Regions from separate parts of the Bacillus sp. KICET-3 genome, predicted to be linked through region 1. Evidence: riboswitches for the same ligand, from Rfam matches in the RefSeq annotation. Region 1 holds a riboswitch; each other region holds the start of a gene.

Region 1 (7,436 bases):
CGGTCTTGTATTAAGTCTGTTTTTAAGAGATGTCAGAAAAGACAAGGAACGCAAGAAAAGCAAAGCGGGAGAGCTGACTTTGCTGCCGGCTCCAAAAGAAGCAAAAGAGTCTTAAACCAGGAGGTTTTAATATGAAAATCTATGTTGTTTATGACAGTGAAGGCGAGCATACGAAAAAATTAGCCCAATCCATCGCTGAAGGCGCTGGAGAAACAGAAGGAGCAGAGGTGCTGATCGACCATGTCAGCCAGGCGGACATCAGAAAGCTTGAGGATATGGATGCGATCATTTGGGGATGTCCCGGCCATTTCGGCACGATCAGCTCAGGTTTAAAATCCTGGATCGACAGATTGGGCTACCTTTGGGCCGAAGGAAAGCTGATCAACAAGGTCGGAGCAGTCTTCTGCACAACGGCAACGACTCACGGCGGACTTGAAGCGACAATGCTCAATCTGATCACCCCGATGCTTCATCAAGGAATGATGGTTGTCGGTTTGCCTGGAAATGTGCCGGAAAATGCTTTATACGGATCATATTACGGAGTGGGCATTACCTGTCCGGTTGACAGCGATGAATTGATTTCCGAGGAAGGTCTTGAACTGGGACGGGCTTTGGGCAGACGTGTCACACAGGTGACAGACCGTTTTGTCAACGGGCAGTAAGGAGTGGTTGATATGACCATTATTTTGACCATTATAGCTGCAATCATCGTCATTATCGGTCTTATCGTGTTTAATGTGCGATCTGCATCTCCGGGTAAAGACGAGCCTGAACAGCATGAGGCGGAGTCCGCCAGGGCTGGGGATGTCCTCGAGGCGCCGCAGCCTGAAGAACCCGTGAAAGAGACGCTTGAGCGCGCTTCTGAAGATGACCGGTATGTCATGGATGATCAGACATACCGGAAGACGCTGCAAAAGCTTCATCAGCCTAAAGAACAGCATCAGCCTGAAAAAACGCAGATGGATGACATGGACTATAGAAATGCATTAAAATCCATGCAAAAGCGTAAGCAGGATTAAAAGCAGATTCGCTGAATATCAGCGGGTTTGCTTTTTTTATGGATTTTTTTACACATTGATTGTATTTTCTTCTGTACCAGTGTACTATTGATGTAGTACACTGGTACAGAGATATAGGGGAGGGTATCGTTTGAAATCTTTCAGCGGTTTATTTAAAAAAGATTTGCTCATCTCAAGATTTTGGTCTGTGACATGGATGTTTTGTATGCTTTTGGCGATCTTTGCAAGCTTTGCGTTTGCTCATTATACAGGCGAACCAATGGCGCTGTTCGGGGCTTTTGTCACCATCTTGTTGTTTCATTCTCTGTTTTGCCCTCTCATGATCATCAGCCAGCTCCGTTTAGAAGGAAAAACGCAGCTATGGCTCTACAATCCGAACAAGGGTGCGGTTTTGCTGCTGTCAAAGCTTGCGGCAGCCGCCGTTTATCAATTGGCTTCCCAGGTGATTCTGTTTATGTTCGGCTTGATTGTGAGAGGCTTTCTGAGACCTGTAGCTGACAGTATGTTTTCTGTTTCAGATTTGTTTCTTGTCAACATCGCGGCTTTTTTAGAATCAGTGTTTTTTGCCATATGGGTGATGTTTTTATGGACGATATATGAAGCTCTCAGAAAATATCCCGCTATCAAAAAAATCCGCTGGCTTATTCCTTTATTCATCTACAATGCCTATGGATTGCTGGAGGGGCTGTTCATCAAGAGCGGACTGTTCGAGTCTGCACAGAAGTTTTGGAGCCTTTCCTTAAAAATGAATTTCAAATTTCACTACTATCAAGATTCGGGATGGACCGTTTCATTTTCCAAAATTGATCTTCCGGGTGTTCTCCTGCTGTATTACGCAGTGTTAGGCTTCTGTCTCTTCTATTTCTCCGGCAAAATACTTGATAGAAGAGTTGAGGTGTAAATGTGATGGCGAATGATTTTTCCGCTTCAAAGCCGATCTATAAGCAAATTGCCGAACAGCTTTTAAAAAAAATGGTCCGCGAAGAGATTAAGCCGGGAGAAAAACTGCCTTCCGTCCGGGAACTGGCTGTGCAGACGCAAGTAAATCCGAATACGATTCAAAGGACCTACAATGAAATGGAAAGGATGGGAGTCGTGGAGACCAGGAGGGGACAGGGAACGTTTGTTGTGGAAAATACGGAAGTGATCGATGAGTTGAAGCGGGAGATGCGGGCTGAGGTCATCGGACAATTTGTGCAAAGCATGGAAGAGCTCGGTTTGTCTAAACAGGATATGCTGTCCGAACTCGACCGTTATTTGCAGAAAGGAGATCCAAATGAACATTGAGCTGAAAAACGTCACGAAAAAGTACGGCACAGGCTATGCACTCAAAGGCGCCGATCTGTCTTTGTCTCCCGGCAAAATATATGGATTGGCCGGACCGAACGGCAGCGGCAAATCAACAATCTTAAAGCTGATCACAGGCCTCTCTTTTCCGGATTCGGGAACGGTGTTGATCGATGGCAAGCCGGCGGCGCGGAACTTGACGGGAAGCATCGCCTATTTAACAGAGCTCGATATGTTTTATGATCCTTTCCGTGTAAAGGATATGATCGATTTTTATGGAAGCCAGTTTGCCGATTTTCAGCGGGATAAGGCTTTTTACCTTCTACAAGAAATGAAAATCGATGAGGATAAAATAATCGGAAAGCTTTCCAAAGGAAACAGGGGCAGGCTGAAGCTGGCGCTGACATTAGCGCGTGATGCACCGGTTCTGCTCCTTGACGAACCCCTTTCAGGCCTTGATCCAATGGTCAGGGAATCGATTGTAAAGAGCCTTCTCACATACCTGGAGCTTGAAAAGCAGACGGTTATCATTGCCACGCACGAGATTCAGGAAATCGAACAGATTTTGGATGAGGTGATCGTCGTCTTCAACGGACGGATTGAGGAAAAAAAGGATGTCGAAGAACTTCGTGAAGAATCCGGATTGTCGCTTTTACAATGGCTTAAACAGTTTATCGAAGAAAAATCATAATTCATCTTCAAATGGCGGGAGGAGAAGTGTGTGGAAACACTGCTGCAATTAAAAAACGTCTCAAAAACAATCAGAGGAAAGAAAATTATCGATGGATTGAGTTTTGACGTGCGCGCCGGGGAGATCTTCGGCTTTTTAGGGCCGAACGGCGCCGGCAAAACGACAACGATCAGGATGATTGTCGGCCATATGAGCATCTCCGCCGGGGAGATCGCCGTGTGCGGAGTAAGCGTAAAAGACCATTTTGAACAGGCTGCCGGCCATCTCGGAGCGATCGTTGAAAATCCTGAACTGTATAAATTTTTAACGGGATATCAAAACCTTCAGCAATACGCGCGCATGACAAAAGGCGTGACAAAAAAGAAAATTGACGAAATCGTCGAGTTAGTCGGACTGAAGAACAGAATCCACGATAAGGTCAAAACATACTCTTTAGGTATGAGGCAAAGGCTCGGTCTCGCCCAAAGCCTTCTGCACGATCCGAAGCTCTTGATCCTTGATGAGCCCACAAACGGTCTTGATCCGGCCGGTATTCGGGAGATTCGTGATTATTTGCGGAAGCTGGCAAGGGAAAAAGGTATGGCGGTCATCGTTTCAAGCCACCTGCTTTCAGAAATGGAGCTGATGTGCGACAGAATCGGGATCATTCAAAACGGCAAACTGCGCGACATTCAGCAAGTACATGTCCCTGCCGCCGATGAGGAAAAACGCTATTATATTCAAGCTGACGATACTGAATCCCTGATACGGCAGGCCGCGGCTTTCGGGGATATGAAAATTGAAAAAGCGGAAAACGGCATTGAGCTCAGCCTCCGGAAAGACGATGTGCCTGATTTTATTAAACATTTAACCGACAGCGGGGCCCGCTTATATGAAGTAAAAGCCGTTAACAAATCATTGGAAGACAGATTCCTGGAAATCACCGCAGATAAGGGGGAGGCTCAGCATGTTCAATCTCATCGTTAATGAATGGATCAAGATTTTCAACCGAAAAGGAACATACTTCATGATCGGGATATTGCTGCTATCTGTGATCGGATTGGGCATTCTGACAAAGACGATCGGAGAGACAGATCAAAACGCAGACTGGAAAAAGGAACTGGCGCAGGAAAATGCGGATATGAAGGAACAGCTTAAAGGAGTCAGCAATCCGGCTCTTGAAAAAAGCTACGAAAGATCGACCGCGATTAATGAGTATCGAATCAAGCATGATTTGCCGGAAGATGGAAAGTATTCGGCACTGTCGTTCATCAGCGATGCCAGTGATGTGATCTCCTTCGCCGGACTGTTTGTGATTACGGTGGCGGCGGGAATCGTTGCGAATGAATTCAGCTGGGGAACGGTGAAGCTGCTTGTCATCCGGCCGATCAGCCGCTTTAAAATTCTGCTCGCAAAATATGTAACAGTCCTGCTGTTTGCATTGGCTTTGCTTTTCATATTGTTTGCAAGCGCGGGCATTACAGGTCTTGCTTTGTTCGGAGCGGGTGATGGCAGCCAGGTACACTTGGTGTATGCCAACGGAAGCGTTCAAGAAAAAAGTCTTTTATTGCACCTGGCCGGCAGCTATTTGCTGAATTCAATCTCGCTCTTGATGATGTCGACCATGGCCTTTATGATTTCAGCGGTTTTCAGAAACAGTTCACTTGCTGTAGGCATTTCGATTTTCCTTTTAGCTGTGGGCGGTACGGTAACAAATCTTCTCGCAGTAAAATTTGACTGGGTGAAATACATCTTATTTGCCAACACAGATCTCACCCAATACTTTGACGGAGTTCCGCTTGTTTCAGGAATGACGCTGGGATTCTCGATCGCGGTGCTGGCTGTCTATTTTATCGTTTTTCAAGTGCTCGCCTTCGGTGTATTCACAAAGAGAGACATCGCTTCATAAGCCGCAAAAAAGCCTCACGCCTGTTTTCCGGGCATGAGGCTTTTTTAAAATAAAAGACTGCTGACATTCAGTCAGCAGTCCCGTATGAAGATCAGCGGTTCACAGCTTACGCTTTTGTTACGTTAGCAGCTTGCGGTCCGCGGTTTCCTTCAACGATTTCGAAAGATACAGATTGGCCTTCTTCCAAAGTTTTGAAGCCTTCGCCTTGAATAGCAGAGAAATGAACGAATACATCGTCTTGTCCTTCAACTTCGATGAATCCGAAACCTTTTTCAGAGTTGAACCATTTTACTTTACCTTCTAGCATGAAATTTCCTCCTAAAGCGATAACGCTTAAATTCACTATTCTTGCTCTAAAACAAACTTCCAAGACGAAAACTCTTACAAAACTTTCTTCTTAAAGATAGTTCGAACAAAAATAATTACCTTTACTTTACCAGTGTTTAAGCGAAATTACAACTGTTAAACGCAATTTTTTTGAAAAAATATGCGGCGGCAGATTTTTCTTAAAACAGCAGGCGTTCATACCGGTAAAAGTTTTGATTCGGGCTGTGCTATCTTCCTGAAATTTTTAAATATTCAATTGACAACACCTCAAAGAAGCTGTAAAGTTAGGTAAAACTTCATACACAACATACTTCTTATTCAGAGAGGCGGAGGGAATTGGCCCTATGAAGCCTCGGCAGCGGGTTCTGTGCGAAACAGAATACTGTGCCAACTCCAACAAGCCGATATTAGGCTTGGAAGATAAGAAGAGCGGATGCACTCTATTTTACCTGAGTCTAAAGGCTTCTTCTTATTTTCAAAAGAGGAAGCCTTTTTTGTTATTCAAAAACAGCGGAGGGATGACCATGATTACATTTCAGGGAGTTGAAAAGGTCTATGACAGAGGCGGAGAGAAAATCCGGGCGCTGAATGGCATAGACCTTCATGTTAATAAAGGAGACATATACGGTGTGATCGGATTTAGCGGAGCGGGCAAAAGCACGCTGATCCGCTGCGTTAATTTTCTGGAAAAACCGACGGCGGGAAAGGTTTTGGTAGGCGGTCAGGATTTAACGTCCTTGTCGAAAAGCGAAATACGTTCTGTGAAACGGAAAATCGGAATGGTTTTTCAGCATTTTAATCTTTTAAATTCGAAAACGATTTTTGCGAATGTGGCAGCGCCGCTGGCGCTCGTGAAAACGCCGAAAGCCGAAATCAAACAAAAGGTGACAGAGCTGCTTCGGTTTGTCGGTCTCGAGGACAAAGCCGGCGCCTATCCGGATCAGCTTTCAGGAGGGCAGAAACAGCGGGTCGGCATCGCACGGGCACTAGCGACAAATCCGGAGGTTCTGCTTTGTGATGAAGCGACCTCTGCGCTTGATCCGCAAACGACGAGCGACATTCTCAAGCTGTTAAAGCGCGTCAATGAACAATACAACATCACGATTCTGTTAATCACCCATGAAATGAATGTCGCAAGGGAAATTTGCGACAAAGTCGCGGTGATTGAAAAAGGAAAAATCATTGAATCAGGCAGCGTATTTGACGTTTTTTCCGCTCCGAAAACGGAAACGGCCAAAAATTTTATCCGTTCGGCCATTGATCATGAGATTCCCGAGTCGATCCAAAAATTAAATAAAAAGCATCTCTATCAATTTCAATTTGTCGGGGAATCATCAGAAAGGCCGTTGCTTTCCCAAGTATCAAAGCGTTTCGATGTTGATGTTAATATTCTACACGGAACGATAACGGAGCTGCAGGGAATTCCTTTTGGAAGCATGACGGTCGAACTGCAGGGGGAGGACGGTGAAATCAGGCGGGCGCTCGATTTCGTCGCAACAGAAAACATTCGAGTCAAGGAGGTTAATTGACATGCTTGTTACATATGGCCAAATCATCGACGCGCTGGTCGAAACGATTCAAATGACGATTTTCTCGCTTCTGTTTTCAAGCATTATCGGTATTCCGCTCGGGATTCTCCTCGTTGTGACAAGAAAGGGGCATCTCCTCGAAAATACAGCGGTTTTTACGGTGATTAATGTCATCATCAATATTTTCCGATCTGTTCCGTTTATCATCTTAATGGTCGCTTTGATTCCGATTACGCGGCTGATTGTGGGAACTTCGATCGGGACATGGGCGGCGGTTGTTCCGCTTACGTTTTATGCCGGACCGTATATCGCAAGGCTTGTCGAAAATTCGCTGCTTGAAGTGGAGCCGGGGGTGATTGAAGCTGCCGAAGCAATGGGAGCGACGCCGCGGCAGATCATTTTCCGGTTTTTGATTCCGGAAGCACTTGGTTCTTTAGTGTTAAGCTTTACAGTTGCGACTGTAGGCTTGGTCGGGGCTTCAGCGATGGCAGGAGCAATAGGCGCCGGCGGGCTTGGGGATTTGGCGATTACATACGGCTACCAGAGATTTGATACCATGACGATGATCGTGACGGTGGCGATACTTGTCATTGTTGTTCAAGGATTGCAGTCATCAGGGAATGTGCTGTCCAAAAAATTAAGAAGACGATAAAAAGAGAGGTATGCAGCTATGAAAAAATTTGCTTTTATTACGA
Region 2 (7,436 bases), 1.3 Mb from region 1:
TGACACTCTACAATCAAACAAAGGCTTAATATCATTGCGCTGACCAGAAAGCTCCTCCAAATTAATTTTTTTATAGATTATCCAGATCTATTTAAAGACCGGAAATAAAGACAAATCTGTTAAAATAGTCTCTAGATTGGAATGATTTTCCGTTATAATGCTGGGCTATTGGAGTGGGACATGACGCTATGGTCTCTAGGAATAAATCAAAAACGTTTGAATCCTGGCATAAATGGTGAAGTCCGAAAAAACAAGACGGGGTCCGCAGATGCACCGACAATACTGGCATCGCGCTCATGGAAAAATCAAGAACATGATATTGACAACAATAGAAAGGACCTTGTTGCAACCCCTTGCCGCTCTTAAGGAGGAAGAAATGAAAAGACTAAAGGCCCTGTTAATTTTATCAAACATGCTTATAATCACAGTGGCGTGTGACTTGCTGCCTGCTGGTAGAATTCTTAAAAAACGAATTTCAATTAAAAGATGATTGGAATGAAACTCTATTGTTAAAAACAGTAAGAGTATCTAAGAACCGGATGGATTTCAACTGTCTGGGCGACGGCAGGGCATTCCTGGAGGCCGCCTGCCCTCTATCGATGCAGCTTTCGTTCAGGTCCAGTTTCCAGCCATGATAGATGGACCTTAAACGCCTGGCGTTTTCACACCGATGGCGGGGGAGAGCCGCCGAAGATCCTTTAGGTGACCGTCCGCGGTACGGCGACTTCTGAGCGGAAAAGAGAACGCCTTAAAATTGCTTTCAACAAAATAAGAAAAGGTGTGCAGTTGATAAGAATGCACACCTCTTTGGCGTTTTACGGCTTATAAAATGTGACATGTTTCCCATCTCTGTTAAACCAGCCTCTGAAAGCCCAGTTATCCCAGCCGCCGTCGCCTTTGTTGGTGAATTCTCCGCTTTCAAACACCCAGATGCCGTACACCACTCCGTTCAGAACGGCGGATCCATAGAATTTGACTCCATTGAAGTGATCTTCGTATTCCTGGCTTAAATTAAATACCATGACATTATAACGCTGTCCCGCAGCGTAAAAGGTAGATTCCATCATGTTTTTGACAAAACCGCTTCGATTCGCATTTTGCACAACCGCATCTCGAATTGAATTTGCTATGCCGAGGACGTCAAAATTCACGTTGAAATTAACAGCAGCAGCGCTTGGCTTAAATTGTTTAAGACTCATTGTTTCTTTAACGTTCGGTGCAGATGAAACAGTGCGGTCAGCCTCTTTTTCTTTAGCATGGGCAAAAACCGGCAGACAGGAAGAAGCGATCATCATAGCGGTGATGGGCGCGATTATCTTTTTCTTCAATCCATTTCCTCCTCGAGATTTTTAAATGAGTGTTAAATCAATAGGCAAACAACAGACAACTTGTTTATCGTTTCCGGATCCATCTCCCCCTTTCCTTGGGGATAAGTATACAAATTTTCAAATTTAGAATAATGATGCGAAATGGGTATTTTCTGATCAGACGAAAATCATCAAAACGGGGGGGAGAAAGAATATAACATGGGGTAGAGTGATAAGGCATATAGAACAATCGGGGCTTATTTAATAAAATGAATAGTGCACTTTACTTCTGCCAGGACAAAATCACAATTGTTTTTCAACATGATCCAAACAATCTATTTTTTCAGTGACTTAAAAGAGGACGTTAATAAAATAGGAATGATATAAAAATAAGACCTCCCTTAACGTTGCTGAAGGTGGAGTATCCGCCTAACATGCAATAAAAAGGCAGACTCTTTTTCCAAGAGTCTGCCTTTTTATTCTTTTCTGCACAGGAATACCGCCCGCCTTTCGGTCGTGTCCGGCTTCTGTTCATCTCCAGCTGTCGGCCGCCGCAGCCTACGACACATGGCCATGAAAAAACGGACGCCTTCCCGATGATCTGGACGGGGTCACTCCAACAAAACGCGGATTTACAACGTTAAGAAATCCGAATACAAAAAAGAGCCGGTTTTAACCACGTTAAGCGTGTAACCGGCCTGATTACTATTCTTGACTTAATGGCCGCAATGTTTCTAAGGTGGTAGCCCCTTTTGGGTCAAAGCGATATTCACCAAGGAAGTTGATATGCTCCCAACCCAATGGAGACACGTGTTTTAATAAATCCTTCCGTAAGGTTCCTTTGCTTCGGAGTAAATCCGTAGCCTTGGATAGATAAACGGCATTCCAAACACTAATGGCATTAATCAGTATGCTTAATGCACTTGCTCGCTGCAGCTGATCCTGTAAAGCACGTTCTCTTAATTCCCCATGTTTTCCGAAGAAAGGTACAGAATGGAAAAGAAGTAGAAATTCAGACAGCACTTAAGAAGTCAAAAGTAAGCGAGCTTGAGCTTCCAGAAAAACTTTGGACTGTCATTCAAGCTTCAGGTCCATGGTTTAACATTGAGGAATAATCTTACCAGGATCGATTTAACAAAGGGCAAGTGATGTTTGCGAAGGAAGATGACTTAAGTTAAAGATATTAAATGGGGGAGAACAATATGAAAAAACAAGTACTATTTAAAAAGCACAATTTGAATATGTCTGGGAATCTTCATTTGCCAAATGAAATGGATGATAACGGGAAATATCCAGCTCTTATAGTTTTGCATCCGGCTGGTGAAGTAAAGGAACAGACGGCTGCTGTAAGCCTCGGGATTGAATACAGCCGTGATGAGCTCGGTGGGGAATTGAAGCCCCTTCAAATATCACGCTTGATCTTTATCACATATGCCTTACATTATTTGACCACTTTTATGAAGGAAAAACAGTTCGAAAAATTTCCGTTTCTCTTTCCAATATTCAGGATGATAACCAGATCCAGCTCGATCTATTTCGCCCCAATCAAGAAAAAAGCGGATCCTCGGGTACGTTATGGACGGTATAAGGGAACGGTATGGCTCATCGGCACTTTTACGAGCCGTTTCTTATACAAACGCCGGAACCGCCCGTCTGCGATCAAAGCTTGTCGGCGGACCACCAAGCATAGAAAGGAGAATGCTGCGATAGTGGCCGCTAAGCCGAATAATATAAGTGCAATTTTCTTCTTCAAGACATTTCCTCTTTAGCTTCCCAATAGCGAGAATACGATTTTCGTGAATGCTTTCTCCGTGATGAGCAATGCCCGCTCATCGATGTCGAATTTTGGATGATGATGCGGATAGTGTGTGGCTGTATCCTCATTGCGGCAGCCGACTTTAAAAAAGCTGCCGGGTTTTTCCTGCAAGTAATAAGCGAAATCCTCTGCTCCCATCCCGGTTTCAAGTTCTATTAACTGTTCTTCACCGAATTGTTCAGAGAATAGCCGCTGCAAAAAAGCAGTTTCCTTTGGATGGTTATAAAGCGCAGGATAGCCGTGCAGGTAATCGATAGAATAAGTCGCATCGAAACCGCTCGTGATTCCAGAAACGATGGCTTCTATTTGCTGTCTGACCTGCTTGCGGATGTCGGCATTGAATGTCCGGACTGTGCCTTCCAGTTTGGCGGTATCCGGTATGACATTGAATGCGTTACCTGACTGGAAGACACCCAAAGTCACCACTGCTGATTCCAGCGGGCTGACTCTTCGGCTGACAATTTTCTGCAAAGCACTTACGATATCACTGCCGATGACGATTGGATCGACAGCCTCTTGTGGTGCTGCGCCATGACCGCCTTTTCCTTGGATGGTGATCGCAAATTTATCCACTGCGGCCATTTTGACTCCTTCACCAACGCCGATCTTCCCGACAGGGGCAGCAGAGTTAAGATGAGCACCATAAACATAATCGACACCGTCAAGTGCGCCATCTTCAATCATTGCCTTGGCACCGCCGGGCGGTACTTCCTCAGCAGGCTGGAACAGGAAGACAACTTTGCCTTTCAGGCTGTCTTTATGCTTGATCAATGCTTTGGCAGTCCCCAGCAAAGCAGCAGTATGGCCGTCATGTCCGCAAGCGTGCATCACGCCAGGTGTTTTGGATCGATAGGGTGTTTCTTTCTCATCCTCTATCGGCAGGGCATCGAAATCAGCTCTGAGGGCAATCGTAGGTCCTGCCTCTTTCCCTGACAGCGATGCGACGATGCCATACCCGCCGATTTCTGTCTGGATATCTTCGTAGCCGAAGCTGCGCAGCTTATCGGCGATGAAACGGGCGGTTTTCGTCTCCTGAAAACTTAATTCAGGATGCTGATGCAGATATCGCCGCCATTCGACGACTTCTGCGAAATCACTTTCCAATTCTGCATGTACCTCTGCAAGTGTCTGCTTCATGGTCTCCATCATGTAGCCTCCTGTGTAATAATCTTGACATTTCCAATGTAATTAGTCGGATTTTACCTTTAAAAAAGACCCCTTCCGAATAGAAGAGGGCCTTTTTTAAGCTTCCGCTCTTCTTATCTTCGGTGACAAACACCTGGAATTAGCACAGTACTGCGGCTTGCAGCCTGTTGCTTTGGCTTCGCAGGGCCATTCCCTCCACCAATCTTGATAAGAAATATTAGTTGTAAGGATAGACCGAAAAGTTCTGGGTGTCAATCCTATTTTTTAACTTAGAGTGCCCTCAGAAACTGCTGTAGCTAAAAAATTCAACAGAAATAATTGTACTTGATAGAAAATTTTTAAAAATGACTTGACCGGATTTTACTGTATGTTAACATATACTTCAGGAAAATTATACAAAGTTTCCCATTTGGGATAATGATGCAAAATGAGTATTTTCTGATCAGACGGAAATCATCAAAACGATGGGAGAAAAAATATAACGTGGGATGGAGCGATAAGGCATATAGAACAATCTAGATGAGAAGAAATGGCTAAATAAATTCTTGGACGTACGCTATGATGACCTGATGAATCCGGCGGATCCCGACACCCGAGATGTGTGGAGAGAATCGGTTGCCCGTGTGGATGTGTTTCGCTCTATCTCAAGTCGAACAACTACAATCTAAACGGACCGATACATGTTCAATCAAAAGAATACGGTGATTTCGCCATCAAGTAGGCAGCGAGGGGAACGAAACCGGCTGCACCCTTTGGCTCTTGCAGCCAGAATACACTGCTGTCCCGTATGGCCTGACCTGTTAAAATAACCCCCCGCCATGTTATTTTGGCGGGGGTTAAGGTGCATGAACCGATCTGAGCAAGTAAGTGTTTTTTACTGCAGCCATTTATTCTTGGCGTAAAATAGCATCGCTGGAGCTACCCCTATAAAATTAAAAAAATCATTAAACCTACTTGATTAATGGGTTTAGTTGGTTTAATATCAATTATTAATAAACATTGTGAAAGTTCTAAATTAAGAGACATCTGATTGGTCAACCAAAGGATGCAGAAATGATTGATTATTTCATTCATTTCTGCATCCTTTTTTGTTTATTAAATATGGTTATAAACACTAAAGATAGGTTGGTGGAAGAGTTGGAAATTGATTTCTATAAAAGAACTTCAAAATCGTTATGAAGAAATGGTGTAATTGGCATCATTGAAAGTGTCAAGCCAGGGAAAACTATCGCATTTCGAGCAGATTTTGATGCATTGCCGATTCAAGATGAAAAAAGTGTCCTATAAATCCACAATCGAAGGGGTAATGCACGCTTGTGGCCATAATGGTCATAATACATCAAGCTTACTAGGAGTAGCAAAAGTATTGAGCGATGACGGAGAGGAGAATGATTATGGGATTTCGATTTGATCATCTCGTACATTTTGTAAACAGTCCATTAAAAGCGATTGAAGAATACAACAAATTGGGGCTATACGCAGTAGAAGGAGGCAAACATGAATACCTTGGTACGTATAACTCCCTTAGTTATTTCGATTTAAGCTACATAGAATTGATTGGTGTGTATGATCCACAATTAGTAGAGTCAGCTGCTGATATTAAATACAGCTTAAGGAAGACATTTCAAAATGAAAATTTTGTGGAAGGCTTATCAAGAATAGCTCTTCGATCAACTGATTTAGAGGCCGAGGCAGAGCGTTTTCGAAGTTTAGGCTTAGAAGTATATGGTCCTTCCCCATTCAGTAGAAGAAGACCTGATGGCAGCATTGTTAGTTGGGAGCTGCTACATGTTGGGAAATCCGGTGAAAAGCTTGAATTACCATTTTTTATAGAATGGGGCGAAAAAGATGATGATCGTAAACAGAATTTAATAAATCGATCTGTTATCGCTGAGCATCCAAAAGGGAACATTTCGTTATCATCAGTTGCATTTGCAGTCCCAGATTTCAAGGGTGCAATTGAAAAGTGGTCCAACTATTTAAACTTAAAAACTGAAGAACCATTTGTTGATGAATCGTTAAACGCCAACGGTCAACGATTAAAACTAGACGGTGGGGATATAGTATTTTACAGTCCAATTGGAGACGGGATAGTTTCACAAACTCTAAAAAATCGAGGAGAAAAGCCATTTTTAGTTGAATTTACAGATTCAGATCATGAAGGAGATTTTCAAGTAATGGGTTCTATATATAGATTTTCAAAAAAATAAGTAAAAAGGGGAATGTATATCAATGATTATAAAAAAATCAAAATTAGTCCTAGGATTTGTTCTATTAATGTCAGCATTACTTATAATCACTGGTTGCGGATCATCAAAAACAAGTTCAGATAGTAAAGATACAAAAGTCATAAAAATTGGTTATCAAAAAGGAAATACATTAAATATCCTAAAGGAAAGTGGATTTTTAGAAGAAGCGTTAGAGAAAGACGGTTACAAAGTAGAATGGAAACTTTTCACACACGGGGGCACATTATTAGAAGGAATCTATTCTAAGTCTATTGATTTTGGTCACGCTGCTGATGGATCAGGGATTTTTGCCCAAGCATCTGGTAAACCTCTTGTTTATGCTGGGGCAGATGCTCCAAATCCTGAAGGTGTTGGTTTAATGGTTTTGAAAGATTCAGGGATTACATCCATTGAACAATTAAAGGGCAAGAAAATAGGCGTTTTAAAAGGCGGAAACCACCATTACTTAACAGTTCTTGCACTTGAATCAGTTGGTTTATCAGCTGATGATGTTCAATGGGTATATCCAGAAGATGCTGCACAAGGCCGTTCTCTTTTTGAAACAAAAGAAGTAGATGCTCTTGCTTCCTATGATCCTTTTTTTGCTGGTATAGAAACAGAACTTGACACCATTACATTTACAGAGAATAAGGATTATGGCTATCCAAACCGTACATTCTATTATGCTACCCCCGATTTCTCAAAAAATCACCCGGATCTTGTTAAAACGATAATAGACGCGATAGATAAATCTGATCAATGGGCAAATGAAAATAAGGATGAAGTTACAGCATTGTTATCCAAAGCATTAGGCATTAATGAGAAGATTATTGCCAAAGCGGTTGAACGTCGTACTTATGGAGCAACTCCAATTACACAAGAAATAATAGATGCTCAACAAAAGCAAGCTGACAAGTATTTTGAAATTGGGTTAATTCC
Region 3 (7,436 bases), 2.1 Mb from region 1:
ATCATCAGTTTGATGGCGTATTCTCTTGTCATGGCCGCAGGAGCGCTGACAGGCAATCTGTTTGCGCAGCTTTTAACATCTTTTACGGTTACGATTTTGCCTTTTTTAATTGTGGTTATACCTGCTCTAAATCTCAGAGTCATTATAGGAAGGGAGCTGTTTTGGGATCAATTGCCAATTATTGATTCTCAAATTTTTCAGTATATGATTCCGATTATTTATGTCAATCCGGTGTGGGTCACGGATTCAAAATATATTTTGCTGATTCCGGCTGCTATGGGCATTTTGTTTTATGTTATCGGATATATCAGCTTTGTGAAACATCCGAGCGAGCGAAGCGGCAGCTTTTTCTTATGGAAACAGCTTGATCGGCCGATTCACATATTTGTCATTATCGCCAGTATTCTCTCATTTGGATATTTTGGATACGGCGCCAGCGAGTCAATGATAGGATATGTGCTCGGCATGATTCTGGGCGCGGTAATCGGCTTTTTCATCAGCTATTTTGCCATTTATAAAAAAATGAAGCATTAGTAAAGGAGAGAGAACATGATCGACATTCAACATATTCACCATTCATTCAAAATCGGAAAAAAGGGGAGGGAAAATGAAATCAAGGTATTGAAGGATGTCTCACTTACCGTCGAGAAAGGGGAAATCGCCTGCATCGTCGGGCGGAGCGGCTCGGGGAAATCGACGCTGTTAAATTTGATTTCCGGCTATATCGCGCCGACGAAAGGAAAGATCGTTATCGGCGGTACGGATGTGACGGGATTCAGCGAAAAGGAGTGGGCGAAATTCCGGCTTGAGAATTTCGGCTTTATCTTTCAAAGCTTTCAGCTGATTCCGAGCTTGACGACATTTGAAAATATTGAGCTGCCCCTGACATTAAAAGGCGTCCATCCGTCAGAGCGGAAACAAAAAGTCACAGAAATGCTGCACAGGGTCGGTCTTGAAAACCACGCCGGCCATTTTCCGAACGAGCTTTCCGGCGGACAGCAGCAGCGGGTCAGCATCGCGCGGGCGCTGATTTTAAACCCGTCGATCATTTTGGCGGACGAGCCGACAGGAAGTCTTGACTCTGAAACAGAGCAGGAAATCCTTGAATTCATCAAGCAGCTCAACAGAGAAAGAGGCATCACGTTTATCATCATCACCCACGATGATGAGGTGGCGTCCATCGCAGATACGAAATTCCATTTATTTGACGGCGTTTTGGAGAAAGGGGAAGAGACTGTTGAAGTTTAAGGACCAGTTGAAATTTATTAGAAGAAATATGAAGAAAAACCGCCTTCGGGTGTTTATGACGATACTTGCCACTACAGTAGCCTGCGCGTTTTTAATCGTGCTCGCCTCCGTCGGCTTCGGGCTGCAAAAGTCGATGACCGATCAGCTGATGAGAGAGCAGATTGTCACGAAAATCGATGTCATGGGCAAGGATGGGCAAGGCGACAAGCCTGTTCAGAAGAAAGACTTACAAGAATTTGAGAAACGCGGCGATGTAGCAGCCGTTATCGAACGTACAAAAGTGATGGTGCCTGTAGAAGCCAAGTTTGGCAATCGGACCAATGGGCAAATTGGTTATATTACACTTACTGATATGGCTGCAGAGCAGAAAGCAAACATTAAATTGGACCGCGGCCGCGTGGCGAAATCGCCGAATGAAATCGTCGTCGGCTATCATTTTGGCAATCAGCTGTGGACGAAAAAAGAAGCGAAAGACTTTGAGAAGCAGCAAGAAAACAATCCAGATGATGTAAAACAACCTAAAGGATATGAAAAAGACATTCTCGGTAAGACGATAGAATTAAAGATTGCAAAGTTAGATGAAAAGACAGGAGAAAAAGGTAAGGAAAAAACGTATGACTTTAAGATTGTCGGGGTAATGGAAAAACCTTCTTATGATTGGGTGAGGGATTCCAGCGTCTATGTCAGCAATGACATGCAAAAAGGGATTACCGATTTTCTGAAAGCGGATAAAGACAGCGGTGATATAGAAAAAGAACTGACAGTCTATGCGGACAACTTTGAACATGTCGATCAGCTTACGAAAGATTTGGAAGACAAAGGCTTCTACGTCGATTCAGTGACCAAAAGACTTGACAGCATCAATCTGTTTTTTACGGCTTTTAAAATCGGACTGATTTTCGTCGGGGTGATTGCCATATTGATTTCTGCGATCGGCATTTTCAACACGATGACAATGGCCGTCACGGAGCGGACCCAGGAGATCGGAATCATGAAAGCGATCGGCGCAAGCCCGAACGTCATCCGCAAAATGTTTTTAATGGAAAGCGCCTATATCGGCTTTATCGGATCTGTAGTCGGCATCATCATTTCATACGGCGTCAGCTTTTTGGTGAACAAGATTCTCCCGGTTATTTTGTCATCCGTTTCCCAAGGGGAAGGAACCGCACAGGAGTTCAGCATCACGTTCTCCTATATTCCGGTGAGCCTTGTCATCATCGCGAGCGTTATCAGTATGGGAGTAGCGATTCTGTCAGGCTTGAATCCGGCCGTCAAAGCGACGAGAACGAACGTGCTGACAGCATTAAGAAGAGAGCTGTAGTTTGAAAGCCGGCGGATTGCCGGCTTTTTATTTTTTTAAAAAACTGACTATATAAATTCATTTTTTGTAAACACGGGTATTGGCGTTTTGATGAATGGGGAAGAAATTGTTGCAGCCTTTTACCATTATAAATCAATTTCTTCCAAAAAAATGCCCGTTAGAGAATAGGCAATTACCGTTGAAAAGAAGACAGTCATATGAAACAGGGAATAAATAAACATTAATTTTGCCCATTTCTCCGATTCCATCTTTTTGTAACCAAAAATGCTTAAAATAATCCACAGAACATTTAAAAGAAGTGCTGATAACATAAGACCATGGCTTAATGGCCCGAGAAGAAAACTTGTTGCGGTTAAAACAATTAAATAAATATTGGTTTGTATATATGTCCTTTTAACGCCTTTGACAACGGGAAGCATTGGAACCTTAGCAGCTTTATATTCATCGTGTTTACGAATGGCGATTGAATAAAAATGCGGCATTTGCCAAATAACCGCAATCATAAATAAACCGAGAACAGCAGGATGTGTAATGTCTGGATGAATAGCCGACCAACCAATTAAAAGCGGCATTGCTCCAGAGATGCTTCCCACTTCTGTATTATAGATTGTTCTTCTCTTGCTCCACATCGTATATGGGACAATATAAAAAAATAAACCTAAAAACCCTAGAAATGCTGCAAGAGGAGTTGTTAATAAAAGACATGACATTCCGGTTGCTGCCATGGAGATCCCGAGCCATAATACTGTTTTAGGTTTTATTTCTCCTGTTACAGTAGGTCTTTTTTTGGTTCTCTCCATGATACAGTCGATATCCCGGTCATATAAGTTATTAAAAGCGCCTGCCGCTCCCATTACTAATATTGAGCCAATTAGAGCAAAGGTTATTTCCGAAAGTTTCTCAACAGGGCCGATTTTGTATGTATATAATGACAAAGTTAGTCCGGCAAACATCGGGATCAAATTTGACTTAATAATCCCTGATTTAATAGTTTGAGCCAAAATGGTTGATAAAGCCCTTTTCTGTGTAAGGTTTTTTTCTGTCTGCATTGCGCCCCCTCTTCCCCTTTTTGATCGTCATTCAATTGCAGTTTTTATACTGGTTGGAATTTAAATACTATATGGTATATTAATTCTGCGTGGTATGCTTGTCAAGTGAAAAAGGAGGAAGACAAATGGTCAGAAGAAGATTAACCCAAGAGGAGCGAAAAAAAGAAACACGGAAGCTGCTTTTAGAAGCAGCGGTAGAAATCTTTGCCCAAATGGGCTTTTACGGAGCCACTGTTGACAAAATTGCAGAACATGCTGGATTTAGCAAGGGTGCGTTCTATGCTCATTTTCATTCCAAAGAAGAGCTATTTCTTACCATTTTGGAACAACAAATGGAAGCGCATGTGGACAATATTCGCAACGTAATTAAGCAACATCAATCGCTTTCACATTTTATCGAAACAATAGATAAATATTTCCTTTCAGTCGCTCAGAAAAATCGAACATTGAGCATGCTTAATATGGAATTTCTTCTTTATGCGATGCGTGAAGAATCTGTGCGTCATAAATGGTCCGGCATGATAACTGAATCTGTAAAACAAATATCAAAAGCTATTAATGAATTGATGTTAAGTGAGAATTACGAATCTGATCTATCAACGGACGAAATAGCATGGACCATTCTTTCGTTAGAAAATGGCATGGCGATATTCTATTATATAAATCAAGATCTTATGCCTCTAAATTTATATGGGAAATCATTGCGGAATATGTTACTGCCCCATATTAAGGAAGAGAATTAAAAAAACGAAAAAAACCTTACATAAGATGCCGGAATTTGAGCGGTTTTTTAAAAGAGATAAGCTATTCAATCACTTTTCGGAGTATGCTTTTAATCCTTACAGCGCTGTGACGTTGAAAAGCAACAAGCAAAAGCTGAAGAGAAAAAGCAAAAAACTTCTTGCAAATCTTAATATTCATACGTAAAATAAAAGGAATTCAAAAATCAAATAGGTAGCTTATGAAGAGAGATGGAGGGACTGGCCCTGTGAAATCTCAGCAACCTGCATATATGCAAGGTGCTAAATCCAGCAGAATGTCAGACGCATTCTGAAAGATAAGTGAGGAACTCTTTCAGATGGGCTGAAAGAGTTTTTTTTATGTTAAGGGGGAGAACGGAATGAAGAAATGGACAAAGCTATGGTCTTCACTTGTATTGGCGGGAATGATCGGACTTCTGGCCGCATGCGGAAACAGCGCGGCAAATGGAGGCAAGACGATCAAAATCGGCGCCACCGCAGGGCCGTACTACGATATGGTCACAAAGGCGATCAAGCCTGAGCTCGAGAAAAAAGGCTATCAAGTGGAAGCGATTGAGTTTACGGACTATGTACAGCCGAACACGGCGTTAAGCGAAGGCGACCTTGACGCCAATCTGTTTCAGCATGAAGTTTTTATGAAAGCTTACAATAAAGAAAACAACAAAAATCTGGCGGCGCTGATTTCAGTGCCGACCGCGCCGATGGGACTCTATTCTTCCAAGTACAAACATCTGCAAGACATCAAGCCGGGTGCGGAAGTGGCGATTCCAAATGATCCGGCCAATGCGGCCAGAGCGTTTTTAACCTTAAAGGATCAAGGGCTGATTCAACTGAAAGACGGCATCGATACATTAAAGGCGTCTGAACGCGATATCACGGACAATCCGAAAAAGCTGACATTTAAACAGCTTGAATCCGCCAATTTGCCAAGGGCGGTGGAGGATCTTGACATCGCAGCCGTGCCGGGCAATTTCGCACTTTCCGCCAATATGAAATTGCAGGATGCCCTGGCGCTGGAAAACATGCCTGACCGCTATCGCAACCAAGTCGTTGTGGACGGAAAAAACAAGGATAAACAATTCGCCAAAGATTTAAAAGAAGCGGTCGAATCCAAGGCTTTCGAAGAAACGATCGACAAAGAATTTGCCGGGTTTGGAAAGCCGAAATGGATGACTGAATAACCGAATGCGAAATCCCCTTTTCTAAAAAGGGGATTTTTTATGCCAAAACCGAAAATCAATCAATTGAAAAAAACGGCCAAAACGAATAGAATCTAGAAGGAATGAAAATGAGAAAGAAGGAACAAACAATGCCGCGTACTCTATGGCTGCTGGTCATCGGGATGTTTATCAATGTAACGGGGGCTTCTTTTTTGTGGCCGCTGAACACCATCTATATTCATCAGCATTTGGGCAAATCCTTAACTGCAGCCGGGTTTGTGCTGATGCTGAACTCCGGCGCAAATGTCATCGGAAATTTGTGCGGCGGTTTTCTGTTCGATAAAATCGGCGGGTTTAAATCGGTTATTCTCGGAATTGTCATTACGTTTGCCAGTCTTTCGGGCCTAGTGTTTTTTCATGACTGGTTCGCTTATATTGTCCTGCTGGCAATCGCTGGCTTCGGATCAGGGGTTGTGTTTCCGGCGTGTTATGCAATGGCCGGATCGGTTTGGCCTGAGGGCGGAAGAAAGGCTTTTAATGCCGTATATGTAGCGCAAAATGCCGGAGTTGCGGTCGGCTCTGCGCTGGGAGGAATCGTCGCATCCTTTTCCTTTGCCTACGTCTTTTTCGCCAATGCGATGCTTTACGCCGTTTTTTTCGCAATCGCGTTTTTCGGTTTCAGACACATCCGCACAGAACCCGCAGTGCAGTCAACTGTTTTAGACCATGCTGCCGCAGGAAGCGGAAAATCAAGATTTTCAGCTCTTATGCTTGTATGTACGGGCTATCTTCTCGGATGGGTCGCTTATTCCCAATGGTCTTCAACAATCGCTTCACATACCCAGGAGCTTGGCATATCCCTCGGCAAGTACAGCCTGCTGTGGACTGTAAACGGCGCCCTCATCGTGTTGGGACAGCCTGTCATCGGCTTATTTGTGAAACGGTTCGCCAAATCTCTAAAAAAACAAATCGTTATCGGTTTTGTCATCTTTATATTCGCTTACGGCATTCTCTTCGCCGCCGAATCGTTCCAGGCGTTCCTTGGAGCGATGATTGTGCTGACGCTCGGGGAAATGCTTGTCTGGCCGGCTGTTCCGACCATTGCCAACCGCCTCGCTCCGCGGGGGAAAGAGGGATTTTACCAAGGATTTGTCAACAGTATGGCAACAGGCGGCAGGATGATCGGGCCTCTGTTTGGCGGAATGCTTGTTGATGCCTTCAGCATGCAGGTATTGTTGGCCGTGCTGATCGTTTTATTGCTGGTCAGCATTGGAACAGCGTTTTTATATGAACGAAAAGAAAAGCAGCTCTCCGTTCACCAGGACTGATATAGAAAAAATAGGTAAATGTAATTATGTGAAAATGAATCGAAGGAATCAAGATTATCATTGCGTTCTTCACATATAATGGAAGAAACAAGCTTTTTTTCTTCAGAGACAGAACACATTTTCTGTGGTAGTATCGAAAATCATCGCAAAGGGTCTAGGGGGGCTGCTTGATGGCCTGAAGTCGCTTGACTAAACTAAGGGCTTTAGGAAGGTGATGAAGATGCTGCATCAAGTGTTGGTTGCTTGTTTGATTGGAGGGATTATGGGGGTTCTCGGGCACATTAAAAAAAGAGGCCGCCTTGAGAAACCCAGAACAACGAAACGATTTATCTATCTTGGCTTTTTTGAAGATATCCTTGTCGGCATGGTCGCCTCTATTTTGCTTGTTTTATCTGCGGAACCTGACTCCGGAATTCAGCTCGTGATTTTATCCATTATCGCAGGCTATGGCGGTGAAGCTGTATTAAGAAGCTTTGACTTTGTCAGAGAACAGCAGGCAAATGTACAGAACTCCGGACGGCAAAATGATTCTCCACACGATTAAAGATCCTCACTCTTACCCTTTTTTT
Region 4 (7,436 bases), 1.9 Mb from region 1:
TTGAAAGAATCCCTTTTTTGAGTGTATCGGTGTCGATATGCTCCGGCTTTCCTTCCATTAATATATGAACCGATTCTTTTGTGACTCGAAAGCCGCTTACAAGTACGAGAAGAGCCGCGATGATGCTGGCAATCGGGTCGGCGATGTTCCAATTGAAGATCATCATCAAAAGGCCGGCGATGATCGCACCAACGGATCCGAGCAGATCTCCAAGCACATGCAGGAATGCGCTTCTCAAGTTTAAATTCCCGCTCATGTCCCCTTTCATCAAAATCCAGGCAGCCGCAATATTGACGGCCAGTCCGACAACGGCGATTCCCAGCATGCCGGCGCTTGCAACTTCAGGAGGGCTGAAAAAGCGATGATACGCTTCCCAAAAAATATAAATCGAGATCGCGAGCAATGTGATGCCGTTGATAAAAGCAGCCAATATCTCAAAACGCTTGTACCCATATGTTTTGCTGGTGTTTGCCTCCTTTCCTCCAAACGCAAGGGCAGCGAGGCTTAATCCAAGGGCAGCCGCATCACTGAGCATATGTCCGGCATCGGACAAAAGAGCGAGGCTGTTGGTCATCATTCCGCCGATGAATTCGATCACCATAAAGGCGAAAATCAGGCCGAAGCTGATGAACAATGCTTTTCTGTTGGCGTTGTGGCCATGATGATGGCTGTGCTTTCCATGACTGTGATGATTGTGTGAATGACTCATCATAAACTCCTCCTTTTCAACCCGGGAAGCTTCATTTTAATTATATATGATCATATGTTCATATATTGATTTTATCTCTTTCTATTTAGACGGTCAACCGTTTTCTTCAATCATTTTGCTTCAGGAAGCATGTTTTGGGAAGGAATGAGAAAGGACGGAATGATATCCGTCCCCCCCTTTAACCTGTCATCATCAGATCCAAGACGATTTCCTTGCTTTTTTTGTATTGCTCTTCACGCTTTTTCTCCACTTCAAGACGAACAGCATGGCTTCTCGTGTATTCGCCGTAGCCGATGCCGTGCGACCTGTGCATCGCTTTTTCCATTTCCGCCGTGAATTCAAGGTCAAGCTGGTCTCTGCTTGAACAAATAATGAATCATCCTTTCAGACTTTCCTACATGATACTCATCATATGCACAATATGGCAAAGTTGAATGTGCTGTCTATATACCCGGATATCTCTGAAAAGGCGGAGATTCACCAGCGAAGCCCCGGGGTGTCTGGGCATCAGTGCTTCATTTGCTTGAATTCTTCCATCGCCTGCAAAACGAGTGTCACCGACTGACTCATCGCCGCTCCTCCGCCAAATGCGGCGGTGACGCCGACAGCTTCCAGAATTTCTTCCTCTGTCGCTCCTCCGTCAAGGCACCCCTTGACATGGTAGATGATGCAATATTCATCCTGTGAGCTGATGCTGATGCCGAGAGCGATCAGCTGCTTTTCTTTTTCACTGAGTGCTCCTTTTTTAAAACATTCTTGTGTAAACTCATTGTATTTGGCGGCAATCCCGGGCATTTTTTCTGAAAAGATGCCGATTCCCGCTTTATACTCATGCAATGCCGATTCGATGATGCCTTCTGATTCCTGCTGGTTCACGTGCGCTTCCTCCATTTGTGTTAGATTTTTTCTTTATTATGGACAACTTTTTGCAAAATACGCGCCAAAAAAACCCCGGTTTTAAACAAACCGGGGTTTCATTTTTATTCTGTTACAGGAAGAACTGATCCTTCATATTTTTTGTCAATGAATTCTTTGATTTTATCTGAGTGCAATACTTCCATCAGCGCTTTGATTTTGGCAGAGTCTTCATCACCTTTGCGAACAGCGATAATGTTCGCGTAAGGATTGTCTTTAGGAGACTCAAGCTCGATGGAGTCCGTTTTCGGGTTCAGCTTGTTTTGGATCGCATAGTTCACATTGATGAACACGGCGTCAGCTTCATTGGCTTCATAAGCTTTTGCTGTCATTTCCGGCGTGATATTGTTTTCGATTTTCAGGTTTTTCTTGTTTTCCGTGATGTCTTTCACCGTCGCGTTGACTTTTTCTATACCGGATTTTAATTTGATCAGACCGGCATTTTCAAGCATTGTCAGCATGCGGCCCTGCTCAGCGGCGTTGTTGCTCATGATAATCTTCGCTCCCTCAGGAAGCTCTTTCAACGATTTATACTTTTTGGAGTAGATGCCGAATGGCTCAAGGTGAACCGCACCGACATTCGCAAGTTTGTAATCTTTGTTTTCTTTCATTTCCTGTTCAAGATACGGAACGTGCTGGAAGTAGTTTGCGTCAAGATCTTTGGACGCGAGCGCCTTGTTGATCAGCTTGTAGTCGGTAAATTTCTTGATTTGCAGGTCATAGCCTTTTTCCTTCAAAAGCGGTTTTGCCTGTTCAAGAATTTCCGCATGAGGTGTCGGCGTCGCTCCGACAGTGATGACTTTGCTGTCCTGATCGCCTTGGCTGCTTGAAGATCCGCAGGCGGCCAAAATGCCGGCAAAAATAATGAACAAAGCAGTTAATAAACCTTTTTTCATTTGGATAGCCTCCCTAACGTTTGTCTAATTTGTTTGTTATGAAATCTCCAATAAATTGGATGATAAATACGATGGCTAAAATAAAGATGGTTGCAATTACAATAATATCGGTGTTATTCATTTGAAACCCGTCGACATATGCAAGGTTGCCTAGTCCTCCGGAACCGATCGCGCCTGCCATAGCTGTTGAACCGATAAGCGCGATCGCCGTGACCGTGATGCCTGAAATAAGAGCGGGCATTGATTCCGGCAGAAGAACTTTGAAAATGATTGTCGACGTTTTCGCCCCCATTGATTTCGCCGCTTCGATCACGCCTTTATCGACTTCCCGCAAAGCGATTTCCACTAGCCGGGCATAAAACGGAGCTGAGGCGACAATCAATGCCGGCAAAGCTGCGTTCGGCCCCAAAATGGTTCCCATTATTATTTTTGTAAAGCTGAGCAAAATGATAATTAATATAATAAACGGGATGGACCGGAATACATTGACGACCGCTGCAATCACGGCGTTTACCGCCTTGTTTTGCCATATATTTCCCTTGGATGTTAAGTACAGCAGCAAACCGAGAATAATCCCGATGATAAACGCAAACAAAAGCGATATCCCTGTCATATAAACCGTTTCGTATGTCGCATTCCACAGGTTCTCCATATTCACATTAGGAAACCATTTTTCAAACATTTGTGATCACCTCTGCTTCTACCTGACGGCTCTTGATGAACTCGACCACTCTGCTGACTTCGCCCGCATCCCCGTCCACATGAATGAATAGGGAGCCGTATGCGCCGTCTTGAGTCTGCGAAATTTTCCCTTGAAGAATATTGACTTCAACATCAAATTTCCGGATGATCTGGGTGATAAGCGGCGATTCGGCGGCTTCGCCGACAAATGTAAGCTGAATCGTCTGACCGGTTTTCGTTTCCTCAAGGAAGTGTTTCAAGGTTTCCTTTGTCTCTTCCGGTTCTGTCACCTGCTGGACAAAGCGTTTTGTCATGTCTTCCTTCGGCTTCCTGAACACGTTCAGTACATCGCCTTCTTCAACAACCCTTCCGTTCTCCATGACCGCCACTCTGTGGCAGATTTTCCTGATGACGTGCATTTCATGGGTGATCATGACGATCGTCAGCCCCAATCTTTCGTTGATATCAGACAGAAGACCCAGGATCGAGTCAGTCGTCTGCGGATCAAGCGCAGATGTCGCTTCATCACAAAGGAGTACTTTCGGATTGTTGGCGAGCGCTCTTGCAATGCCCACACGCTGCTTCTGGCCTCCGCTCAGCTGGGAAGGATAAGCATTTTCCTTTCCTTCAAGACCGACGAGCTTAATCAGTTCATCAACCCGTTTTAAGCGTTTTTCTTTTTTCACGCCGGCAATTTCCAGCGGAAACGCGATATTGTCGCGGACCGTTCTCGACCATAAAAGGTTGAAATGCTGAAAGATCATGCTGATTTCCTGCCGCGCTTCCCTCAGCTTCTTCCCTTTAATTTGGCTGATCGTTCTGCCCGCTACCTCAACGGTTCCGGATGTCGGCTTTTCCAGTCCGTTCAAGAGGCGGATCAAGGAGCTTTTTCCGGCTCCGCTATATCCAATAATTCCGAAGATTTCACCTTTTTTGATTGCAAGGGTGACATCTTGGACAGCATTGACATCTCCATGCTTTGACCGATAAACCTTTGAAACATGCTGAAGATTTATCAAAGTCATCACCTGCTTTCTTGCTCTATTCTTCGAGGTCCAATCATATTGATGAAAAAAAGCCTTTCTGCACACATGAGCAGAAAGGCTTTTGAAAAGCTCGGCCTTTCTCTCATCTTTCAAAGCATACGCTTCGCGTGAATTGGCACCATTTCAACGACTGTTGATGGTTGCCGGGTTTCATAGGGCACTTCCCTCCACCTCTCTTGATAAGAGAATCATATATTTTATTTTTGATAATGATGATCGGAATTCTTCAAGTAGGATATCATGTGGAAAAATAGTTGTCAACTATTTTTCGTGAGACAAATGTCCTACCAGCTTCTGTATCTAAAAAACCAAAAAGAGGCGGGCTCCGCCAGCCCGCCGTCCAGATCATACGGAGTGAAATATGTCAATTTTTCAACATCTGAATGTTTATGAATGAAGGTCGCTGTTTTTGAAGAACCCGTCTGTCAGCCATAAAATCGCTTCAAGCTTCAATAAAGCCCTGAAAGAGCCTTTGACTTTGACACTGCCGCGCTGAACGAGCTGCTGTAATGAAATGTCCCCGTGAAGAAGGTCAATAATCTCGCTTTGCTCTCCAAAAAAAGTCAAATGAGCTTTTTCAACAGGCGAAGATTTTTCCATTTCCCCCTGCTCATTAATCATTAATGTGAAAGCTTCTTTTTCTCCTTGAAAGGTGATCAGCAAAGCTGTTGTGGATAATAGAGGTTTTAAAAAAGGAGCCCGATCCTCTCTTTCTACCAATCCTATTTTCTCCAACTGTATAACCTCCCGTCAATTGGTCATACATACAGATTCTCTGTATACAGCGGGAGTCCTTTATGATTTGCTCGACAAGTTTGAAGGTTATTTCCCGAGAAATATGTCAAAAACGCCCTTAATCAACAGCATTTTGTTTAATCGTATCATATAAGTAAGAAACAGAATGAAAAGCGTATTCTTTTTTGACGATGCGGCCATTTTTGTAAACAATAAAGCATGGCACGCTTTCAATTTGATTCTCTTTGGCGAATGTCGGGGAATAATTGAGATTATTTTTATAGAAAGGGACATCCGGAAGCATTTCATCAACGACTTCCAGCATTCTGCCTGCTAGCTGGCAGGTTCCGCAGAATGGAGTATATAAATACAAAAGACATGTTTGCCGGCCAAGCTGTTTTAGATCTCGTTCCTCAAATTCCTGCATAAGTTGAACCGCACCTCAATACTTTCTTATCATAAAAATTTTGCGTTTACCCGGATATCGGCCCGGAAAAGGATCTCTGCTACGTGATGATAAGGTGCAGCAGCGACTTCCTTGTAAACCTTGTCAATGTATAAATGGGACGCTTCTGGCAATTCCCTTTTCAGCTGCCTGCGCAGCTTTTCGCCGGAATCATCGGCATCAACCAAAATATAGACGTCTTGATCATACAGAGTTTCGGCAAACTCATCGAGTTTGGATAGACTGATCGTTCCATTTGTGCAGATGATGTCAAGGGGCTCTTCGATGACATGCTTTACTTTCAGCTTATCGGATTTCCCTTCAACGATTATTACTTTTCCATTTATTGGCACTTAGATCACCTTTTGAGAGAAAAATAGATTCATTTCAAAAAAAAGGCAGTGAACACTTTCACCGCCTGAGCCGATTAACACCAGCCTTGATGATCATCACAATCCACATATTTTGCGTCCGGTTTCTTTACAGTATCAGCCATTTTGTAAAATTTTTGATTCTGGAATGAGTATCCGGACTTTAAATCGTATTGATCCATGCCGGTCATGCGGCCGATCGGTTCATTCTCATGATACAGCTGCATGCCGCCATTTTCAAAACGGCCTTGAACATGTTCTGTTATATCGATTTTCTCTTTTCCCAGCGTCAATTGGACACCCCCCTTATCTCCTAGAGTATCCAAATGACGGGTGATTATCCTAAAATCAGTCTTCTTTAATCATTTCGTCATACTGTTCTGCTGTCATCAGGCTGTCAATTTCTGAAGCGTCAGCAGGTTCAACGACAATCATCCATGCCTTTTCATATGGAGATTCATTTACAAATTCCGGGTTATCATCTAAATCTTCGTTCACTTCAACAACTTTCCCGTTGATCGGAGCATATAATTCGGATACGGTTTTTACAGACTCGACGCTTCCAAAAGGCTCGTCCGCTTTAATTTCGTCTCCTACTTCAGGAAGCTCGACAAAGACGATGTCTCCAAGCTCGGATTGAGCGAAATCGGTAATCCCGATTCTCACTTTGTCCCCTTCTGTTTTGACCCATTCATGCTCTTCGGAATAACGCAGTTCTTTTGGTGTGCTCATGCTAACCCCTCCATATATTGTTTTCATTCTCTTACATTGAAGATATCACATTTTCATGCATTATAACCAGTATGTCTTAAATTCATCTTCTTTAAAACCGACCGTTACCTTCTTGCCGTCAGTCGTAATCGGGCGCTTGATCAGCATTCCGTCCGAAGCCAGCAGTTCGAGCTGTTCCTCCTCTGACATCCCCTGAAGCTTATCCTTTAAGCCAAGCTCGCGGTACTTCTGCCCGCTTGTGTTAAAGAATTTTTTTAATTCAAGTCCGCTTTTTTCATAGAGCTCCTTCAGCTTTTCCTTGCTGGGCGGCTGTTCGGCGATATGTATCCCGTTTACCTCTTTGCCGTGGTCTTCAAGCCATTTTTTCGCTTTTCGGCACGTCCCGCATTTCGGGTACCAATAAAAGTCTAAAGCCATATATTCACCCCTCTCGGTTAATCGAGGCTATTTTAACACAGATCGTTTTAAAAACCTAAAACGTTGCTTTATTCTAAAAGCACTGCAAAGCCCCGCTCGATGGGCGGGGCTTATGGCTTTACACGATGAATTTCTCCGCTTGAAAGACTTCCTTGGCGGCCCGGCGTTTTTTCTCAATGACATTGACAGGTGTAAAGCGGGTCAATTTGCGTAGAGCGGAAAGCATCATCCGCAGCGAATCGCCGGATTCCATCGCAATCAAGGATTCTTTTGCATGACTTTCAATCTCTTGAAAGGCTTCCTGTGTGAAAATCTGCGTGTACAGAATTTTTTGCGCATTTTTTTCTTCGCCTGCGTCAATGACGGCTTTTTCTGTTCTTAAGACGGCCGATTCCATTGCATACACCTGGCTGACAATATCTGCGATGTTGACCAGAATTTCCTGTTCATTATCAATAGCCTTTCCGTATTTTTGCGCGGCCAGGCCTG

The links. Region 1 has a riboswitch for S-adenosylmethionine ahead of R5H20_RS05140 (methionine ABC transporter ATP-binding protein). Riboswitches for the same ligand answer to the same signal wherever they lie in the genome.
Region 2: it holds a riboswitch for S-adenosylmethionine, as region 1 does, so the genes downstream of both, R5H20_RS11980 (M20 metallopeptidase family protein) here and R5H20_RS05140 (methionine ABC transporter ATP-binding protein) in region 1, are expected to answer to the same signal.
Region 3: it holds a riboswitch for S-adenosylmethionine, as region 1 does, so the genes downstream of both, R5H20_RS17815 (MetQ/NlpA family ABC transporter substrate-binding protein) here and R5H20_RS05140 (methionine ABC transporter ATP-binding protein) in region 1, are expected to answer to the same signal.
Region 4: it holds a riboswitch for S-adenosylmethionine, as region 1 does, so the genes downstream of both, metN (methionine ABC transporter ATP-binding protein MetN) here and R5H20_RS05140 (methionine ABC transporter ATP-binding protein) in region 1, are expected to answer to the same signal.

Annotation. Positions count from the first base shown of each region.
Region 1 is NZ_CP137345.1:1,028,959-1,036,394, forward strand. Features, by position in the region: gene R5H20_RS05095 (DHA2 family efflux MFS transporter permease subunit) at 1-115, shown strand, start outside; gene R5H20_RS05100 (NAD(P)H-dependent oxidoreductase) at 132-662, shown strand; gene R5H20_RS05105 (hypothetical protein) at 675-1,019, shown strand; gene R5H20_RS05110 (hypothetical protein) at 1,150-1,920, shown strand; gene R5H20_RS05115 (GntR family transcriptional regulator) at 1,926-2,306, shown strand; gene R5H20_RS05120 (ABC transporter ATP-binding protein) at 2,296-2,997, shown strand; gene R5H20_RS05125 (ABC transporter ATP-binding protein) at 3,028-3,963, shown strand; gene R5H20_RS05130 (ABC transporter permease) at 3,944-4,885, shown strand; gene cspB (cold shock-like protein CspB) at 4,992-5,192, opposite strand; SAM riboswitch class I at 5,524-5,639, shown strand; gene R5H20_RS05140 (methionine ABC transporter ATP-binding protein) at 5,737-6,741, shown strand; gene R5H20_RS05145 (methionine ABC transporter permease) at 6,743-7,393, shown strand; gene R5H20_RS05150 (MetQ/NlpA family ABC transporter substrate-binding protein) at 7,412-7,436, shown strand, end outside.
Region 2 is NZ_CP137345.1:2,347,622-2,355,057, reverse strand. Features, by position in the region: gene R5H20_RS11995 (hypothetical protein) at 816-1,328, opposite strand; partial or broken gene R5H20_RS11990 (Tn3 family transposase) at 2,013-2,291, opposite strand; partial or broken gene R5H20_RS11985 (UV damage repair protein UvrX) at 2,651-3,017, shown strand; gene R5H20_RS11980 (M20 metallopeptidase family protein) at 3,073-4,269, opposite strand; SAM riboswitch class I at 4,380-4,483, opposite strand; partial or broken gene R5H20_RS11975 (chitosanase) at 4,779-4,990, shown strand; partial or broken gene R5H20_RS11970 (M20/M25/M40 family metallo-hydrolase) at 5,455-5,656, shown strand; gene R5H20_RS11965 (VOC family protein) at 5,664-6,479, shown strand; gene R5H20_RS11960 (aliphatic sulfonate ABC transporter substrate-binding protein) at 6,502-7,436, shown strand, end outside.
Region 3 is NZ_CP137345.1:3,500,028-3,507,463, reverse strand. Features, by position in the region: gene R5H20_RS17840 (hypothetical protein) at 1-534, shown strand, start outside; gene R5H20_RS17835 (ABC transporter ATP-binding protein) at 550-1,248, shown strand; gene R5H20_RS17830 (ABC transporter permease) at 1,238-2,569, shown strand; gene cyoE (heme o synthase) at 2,695-3,618, opposite strand; gene R5H20_RS17820 (TetR/AcrR family transcriptional regulator) at 3,744-4,361, shown strand; SAM riboswitch class I at 4,575-4,682, shown strand; gene R5H20_RS17815 (MetQ/NlpA family ABC transporter substrate-binding protein) at 4,739-5,560, shown strand; gene R5H20_RS17810 (MDR family MFS transporter) at 5,689-6,867, shown strand; gene R5H20_RS17805 (DUF4257 domain-containing protein) at 7,082-7,411, shown strand.
Region 4 is NZ_CP137345.1:3,746,920-3,754,355, forward strand. Features, by position in the region: gene R5H20_RS19215 (cation diffusion facilitator family transporter) at 1-709, opposite strand, end outside; gene R5H20_RS19220 (YuzK family famiily protein) at 888-1,034, opposite strand; gene R5H20_RS19225 (carboxymuconolactone decarboxylase family protein) at 1,217-1,600, opposite strand; gene metQ (methionine ABC transporter substrate-binding lipoprotein MetQ) at 1,690-2,520, opposite strand; gene R5H20_RS19235 (methionine ABC transporter permease) at 2,534-3,202, opposite strand; gene metN (methionine ABC transporter ATP-binding protein MetN) at 3,195-4,220, opposite strand; SAM riboswitch class I at 4,327-4,433, opposite strand; gene R5H20_RS19245 (SCP2 sterol-binding domain-containing protein) at 4,635-4,982, opposite strand; gene R5H20_RS19250 (thioredoxin family protein) at 5,101-5,409, opposite strand; gene R5H20_RS19255 (toprim domain-containing protein) at 5,439-5,780, opposite strand; gene R5H20_RS19260 (YusG family protein) at 5,855-6,091, opposite strand; gene gcvH (glycine cleavage system protein GcvH) at 6,147-6,530, opposite strand; gene R5H20_RS19270 (arsenate reductase family protein) at 6,591-6,947, opposite strand; gene R5H20_RS19275 (acyl-CoA dehydrogenase family protein) at 7,066-7,436, opposite strand, start outside.